Regions from separate parts of the Calothrix sp. FACHB-168 genome, predicted to be linked through region 2. Evidence: predicted binding sites of a transcription regulator. Region 2 holds the regulator's gene; each other region holds the start of a gene.
What was found. The regulator NtcA, encoded in region 2, controls nitrogen genes in cyanobacteria. The targets are predictions, from matches to a motif close to TNTGTANNNNNNNNTACANA.
Positions count from the first base shown of each region.

Region 1: a site for NtcA is predicted at 1,340-1,359, ahead of rpe (ribulose-phosphate 3-epimerase). Genes of this name have one in related genera too.
Region 3: a site for NtcA is predicted at 887-906, ahead of AACW45_RS24525 (DUF3155 domain-containing protein). Genes of this name have one in related genera too.

Region 1 is NZ_CAWPNJ010000030.1:3,473-5,748, reverse strand. Features, by position in the region: gene AACW45_RS18245 (S8 family serine peptidase) at 1-1,138, opposite strand, end outside; gene rpe (ribulose-phosphate 3-epimerase) at 1,386-2,093, shown strand; gene hpsJ-A (HpsJ-like protein, cyanoexosortase A-associated) at 2,246-2,276, opposite strand, start outside.
Region 2 is NZ_CAWPNJ010000011.1:83,245-85,520, reverse strand. Features, by position in the region: gene AACW45_RS05065 (DUF3084 domain-containing protein) at 1-84, opposite strand, end outside; gene ntcA (global nitrogen regulator NtcA) at 553-1,224, opposite strand; gene fabI (enoyl-ACP reductase FabI) at 1,606-2,276, shown strand, end outside.
Region 3 is NZ_CAWPNJ010000041.1:316,807-319,082, reverse strand. Features, by position in the region: gene AACW45_RS24530 (cofactor assembly of complex C subunit B) at 1-112, shown strand, start outside; gene AACW45_RS24525 (DUF3155 domain-containing protein) at 541-858, opposite strand; gene AACW45_RS24520 (sensor histidine kinase) at 1,140-2,276, shown strand, end outside.

The DNA.
Region 1 (2,276 bases), on a different contig from region 2:
TTAAATGACCTGTTCCCATTTGGGCATCTAAGGGAATTTTGTCATCTAAATAGGCATCAGAAGCTAGCCAGTCTAGGTTTTGTTTATCAATTATTGTCCTAGTCATTCCCAGCCGCAAGCCATCGCCGCTATCTTTAACTTTTTCTGCGGAATTAAGTAATACAGCTTTCATCACTTGATGATTGCGAGAATTGACACTCCAGTTAGGTTGTTTTGTCCGCAACTGGCGATCGCCAAATTCCTGCAACAACGCCACCGTGGCTGTAAGGTGAGGTGCGGCAAAGCTTGTACCTGTGACTTTATTAACTTTGCCATCAGGATTGAGCATGACAATATTACTACCCGGTGCCACTAAACCGATAGCCCGCCGCCCGCCAATATTAAATTCCTTCCCCGCCAATCTACCGCTAACCCCTTGGTAAGCACCCGCCAGATTAGAAACATCTACTTTATTAAAAATCCCTTCGCGGCGGGATGAAAAAGCCACGTTGATTGCATTAAAATTATCTGTAGGAATAGGAATACCGCCTTTACCTTGGTTGCCTGCGATCGCATATACAACATCATGGACGCGAGTTGACCAGTCAATACACAAAGTCAGTAAGGCATTGCCATCTAAAATAGCTTCTGGGCGCGGATCGCGGTTGAGTGGTTCGCCAAAGCTAAAATTTATGGCGCGAACATCACCACCATTTTGTAAAGCAATATGTTGTGCCGATAAACATTCTTCTGGTTGACCCATATTTTTAGTTGAACCAACAGCCGAAGAATACAGTTTTGCTTCTGGCGCTACCCCCGGCCAAGCTTTGTCTTGACTGACCATCACACCAGCTACATTATAAGCATGAGGGTCAACACCACTATTGGATTTAGCGGGGCCATTGCGTAAAAAAACCGCAGCTAGGGATACAGCACGATTTTTCGATACTGCTTTATCCCAACCAAACATTCCCGGACGACCGATTTCCACTTGACCAATAGAAATTTTTCGACCGCGTAAATTATAAGGAGGTTGATGCAGCCTTAAAGCATCAATACCATTAGTTCCCAAAGAACTTTGTAAAGCTGAAGCCAGTACTGGCGCACTCAAGCAAGCAGCACCCAGTCCCCAAAATAGCCAAGTTAGTTTTTTAGTCATTGGTCAATAGTCAATAGTCAATAGTCAGTTGTCAGTTGTCAGTTGTCAGTTGTCAATAGTCAATTGTTAGAGACGCGATTAATCGCGTCTGTACAATAGTCATTTGTCCTCCTTGTCTCCCTTACTCCCTGCCCCCTGCCCCCTGCCCCCTACCCCCTACCCATAAACCTGGGATCAAATTTATGAGCGATTGCTAAATATTTTGTTACAATGCTTACAGACGAGGATGCTTCAAAACCCACTAGCCATGACCCAAAACCTATCTCAAAAGCCCATTGTTATCTCTCCATCTATCCTATCAGCCGATTTTAGTCGTCTGGGAGACGAAATTCGTGCGGTAGACGCAGCTGGAGCAGATTGGATTCACGTTGATGTAATGGACGGTCGTTTTGTACCTAATATTACGATAGGCCCTCTAGTGGTGGAGGCGATTCGTCCGGTGACCACAAAACCATTAGATGTCCACTTAATGATTGTGGAACCAGAAAAGTATGTAGAGGGTTTCGCTAAAGCAGGTGCTGATATTATCTCCGTACATGCCGAACATAATGCTTCACCCCACTTACACCGCACTCTTGGACAAATCAAAGAACTCGGTAAAAAAGCAGGCGTTGTACTCAATCCTTCCACACCTTTGGAATTTATTGAGTATGTATTGGAACTCTGCGATTTAATCCTAATTATGAGCGTCAACCCTGGTTTTGGCGGTCAAAGTTTTATTCCCGGCGTCGTACCCAAAATTCGTCAGCTACGTCAAATGTGTGACGAACGCGGACTCGATCCTTGGATTGAAGTAGACGGTGGACTCAAAGCTAATAATACTTGGCAAGTTCTAGAAGCTGGCGCTAATGCCATCGTTGCTGGTTCAGCTGTATTTAACGCTCCAGATTATGCTGAAGCAATTACAGCTATTCGTAACAGCAAGCGTCCATCTCCAGAATTAGCTAAAGTTTAATCCTGTGGGAATTAAACTGAGTTGAACTAGACCATAAAAATACTGATAGGGTAGCGCATAATCATGCCTACCCTATTTTTTAAACTCAGCCAATTCCTATCAAAGTCCTATTTGATTTTTGAATAAATTAAAAATCAAACTGAATGCTTAAATTATCTCCCAATTCTTGCCCAATTAGTTGCT
Region 2 (2,276 bases):
TCTGGTACCAATGCGATCGCCCAAAGTGGCAAGCATACCCCCCAAGAATAAAATTGCTGCAATGAGGATGTACCCGGTGGTCATCTTCAGCTACCGAAATGCTTCCAGATACAGCCTACTACTTTCAAACATTTTTTGTGGGGAATTAGAGATTGACAATCACTGAATTTACTGGCTTGGCTTGTCATTTGTTAGTTGTTTTTGGTCTAATTTGATGCGCCACCCCTTTGAGAGTAGCCCTGCGGTCATTTTGCGTTCCACAAAAAAGCAAGTGGCGTGGCGCGATAGAGATAAGCTAATGCGCGTCTAAATTGCATAAATACTGATCGGGGCTGTTAACTGTCAACGGTCAACGGTCAACGGTCAACAGTCAACAGCCTTGACGATAGATTGTGCAACTTAAAAGCAGAATAGCTGAATGTGCAACTAACTGCTGACAATATCAAGGGTTGTGTTGGTAATGGAGTATTTTATCAATTTTGGGAGCGAACTCTAGGATTGGTGTTACCCCAAAAACACAACACTTGTCATCTCTACTTATCCCAATTGCTTTTAAGTGAATTGTCTACTTAAAGTCACCGGTTTATGCACAGTAATCTTTTTCTTGTGGATTGAAATCATCTTTTTCTCACGTAAATCTCCCAGTAACCGAGTGACGGTGACGCGAGTAGAACCAATTGCTTCCGCGATCGCCTGATGAGATAACTTCAGATCAATTGTGATCCCATCAGCGCAAGGAACGCCAAAATCTCGACAGAGAATTAATAAAAAACTTACTAACCTAGAACCCATATCTCGGTGTGCAAGAGTTTCAATCATCATCTCTGTTTGTAAAATTCGCGAAGACAGACCTCGCAGCATTAACATTGATAATTCTGGATTTTCCTTGAGTGCTTGCTCTACCTGTTCAATTGGCGCTGACAGTAATTCTACAGGCGTAAATGCAACGGCATGGTAAAATCTATCCGACTTGTTTCCCGTCAGTAATGACAGCACGCCAAAAACACTATTTTCCCGCAGCAATGCTACTGTTATTTCCTCTCCTGCTTCATACACCCTAGAAAGCTTCACTGCACCTTTTAATAGAAAATAAACTCGTTCAGCAGGATCGCCAGGAAAAAAGATCGTTTTATTGCGTTCAAACGTTTCGACAACCGGAGGAAACGCTCCAGTTGCCATCTGACGAAAAACATTTGCTAGGGCTTTATCTTGTGTCACGATCATCTCCCTTCCCCTACCCAATGCCGGAAAAACAAAAACTGATTACCTAAGAATACACCTGAAAAATCAATAAAGCACCGTCAACCTTTTTGTACTTTCCTATACTCCAAATCCTTATTTCCTAGCTATTTGTTTATAATGATACATAATTATTGATATTTTTAGCGAGAACTTTTTGAAAAGCCCCTTGTAATAGCTTAATTCAAAGGTTTATTAAAGGTAAAATCAAGATATCTTGAGAATTTATTAAGAAATAAACAATCATTTTATAACTATTAAACACTCGTACTAATAATCATTTTCACAAATCCTCTGGAAAACCAAGTCAAAGTAACCTCAGATTCTAGTATGCTCTAGCATGATTGTTTACTTTAAAAAAGTTATATGCTGGATCTGACTGGAAAAAACGCTCTGGTTACAGGTATTGCCAACAACCGCTCAATAGCCTGGGGAATAGCTCAACAACTGCACAAAGCAGGCGCAAACTTAGGTATTACCTATTTACCAGATGAGCGCGGCAAAATGGAGAAAAAAGTTGCCGAGTTGGTAGAACCTCTCAACCCCAGCTTATTTTTGCCATGTGATGTCCAAAACGACGAACAGATTCAGTCTACCTTTGAAACTATCCGCAGTCAGTGGGGAAAACTAGATATTTTAATTCATTGTCTGGCTTTTGCCAATAAAGACGATTTAAGCGGAGATTTTAGCCAAACATCGCGGGCAGGCTTCAACACAGCATTGCAGGTTAGTACATACTCCCTCGTACAATTAAGTGGTGCAGCCAAGCCCTTAATGACAGAAGGCGGCAGTATCCTCACACTTTCATATTTGGGTAGCGTCAGGGCAGTGCCTAACTATAACGTGATGGGCGTTGCCAAAGCCGGTTTAGAAGCCAGCGTGCGTTACCTAGCAACGGAACTCGGCCCGCAAAATATTCGCGTCAATGCTATCTCTGCTGGCCCCATCCGCACCTTAGCCTCTAGTGCTGTAGGCGGCATTTTAGATATGATTCATCATGTAGAGCAAGTTGCCCCCCTACGACGTACAGTCACCCA
Region 3 (2,276 bases), on a different contig from region 2:
CAAACTGGAATCAAACCCGAATCAGCAACAATCCTCAAGTAAAATAACTGTAATTGCTCATCGAGACGAACTCACAGAGTTGCAGAAGGCACTACAGTTAAAAGCTATTTGATGAATTTTCAATTTCTGCACATCTTTTGGGTATGATATGCTGACTTCTGTCTGAATTTTCCGGAAACACACACTAGGAATCTGAAATTAGAATCTATAAGATGTCAGTTTCCCTACGATACGAGATCGTAGGGAAATAACTATAGCAGTTGACAGAGTGTCCTAAGCCATCTACCAAATAAACGTGCAATTTAGCTCCCGCTAGGAAACACTTTTCGCTCTATGCTGACTTCTGTATCGATTACAAAGCTATCAATCAACCCATGCAAACTAGCTTGGTTTGAAACAAGTCGATTTTCCCATTACCTGGAATAGCCCAACTGGCAACTCAGCTACAAAGTCAAATCAAACTTTTGCATAACGCCAGCAATTTTGCCAGTTAAATGATTGTCAGAAGTAACATTAAGGCGTAAGATAACCATTTGTAGTTCAACGACTAGCTAAAGCTAGGGTTTCCTGACCGGCGGGAGGTTCTAATACCCTCAGGCTGGGAAACAAGAAATGGTTCTCTTCTACGTATTGAGCACCAAACAGTCCCTTTTCTGCCCAGAAATACCGGTCTGTGGTGTGTTCGTTCCGTTTCACAAGTAGCAACGCAGGTGGCGCGATACCTTCAGCTTGAATAAATTTTCTGGCTGCTGTCACAGGTTTTTCTTCGCCACTTTCGATGCTATATTGAGGCACATGCTCTAGAATTCGACGCCCTTCTTGGCGACGACGACTTTTCCGTTTCCGTCTCCTTGCCAACCTATTTTCCTCCTCTTTCAAGCTATAGATTGTAGTGATAGCTACAAAATCCGTCGTAATTATATAAGTTCTAGTTCAAAAAATCAACAGTTTTTAAAGTATTGATACAACTGAAATAATCTCTTGAAAACAAGATAAATCAAAATTAGGGAATATATAATTCCCTGAGACAAAGCATTACTAAGAAGATTTAGTTAAGCTTTATTAAATGGGTGAGGAACAAAATAACCCTCTTCTTTAATTTACCCCCAATTTCTATAAACTAGAGCAAAATCTGAAAAATGTTAATGTCTGCCAGTTCTGATTTTGTTGCTCTATGCCAAGAGCAAATAGCGCTATTGACCCAAGGGCTAGGAGCATCGTTGAGTATTGTCTACTTAACGCAAGAATTGGTGGATGCTCCCACAGGGGAGGCCAAACTAATTCCGGTGGTGGTATATCCAGAGACAGCTATATTACGGAAATTTGAAGGAACTGCTGATGCCAAAATGCCGGAAGAACTGACAGTACAAAATGTTTTGGCATTACCAGCGAATCAGGGAAAATTATTAACAGGTAGGGTAGAATCGACAAATTCATCACAGGAACCTGAGACTTCAGAGGAATATTTACTGAGTGAAAACCAAATTGTTTTACCCTTAATTCATGAGGGTGTAATGATGGGGTTATTAGTAACAGGTAGGGAAGATAGAGCTTGGAATGAGCAGGAACAAAGCGAAATTCAAAGAATAGCTCAAACTTTAGCGATCGCTTGTATTTTAGATCAGCGTCGTGCCTGGTTACAGCAGCAATTGCATCAACAACAAATCCTGCAAGAACAGCAGCGAGATTTGCTTGATAACCTCCTACACCAGTTTCGCAATCCTTTAACAGCCATTAGGACGTTTGGAAAGCTGCTCATGAAGCGCTTGCGGGCGGGGGATGCGAATCGCGATGTGGCTGGTAATATCATCAGAGAAAGCGATCGCTTGCAAGAATTACTGCTACAGTTTGACCAAGTAATTGACTTAGCACCTCCAGATGTAGCACAGCGATCGCTTCCGGAAAATGAAGTCGTTGTAGAAGCTACCATTCATCAAGAAGCAAAACTTCCCCTGTTATTACCAGGAACAGGAGAACAAGCAACTGACTGTGCTTTAGTGGAAATATTAACGCCGTTATTAGTATCGGCTAAAGCAATTGCTCAAGAACGAAAGCTGCAACTCATAACTAAAATTCCGCGAAACCTACCTTTAGTCCACGTGAATGTCAAGGCTTTACGAGAAGTATTGAGCAATATTTTAGATAATGCTTTGAAATACACTCCCTCCGGTGGGAAAATTTTGCTTCAGGTAGGGCAAGAGCAAGATAATTTACAGGGAATTGCTATTAGCGATACAGGCCCTGGTATTCCCCCAGAAGATTTAGCACATATTGGC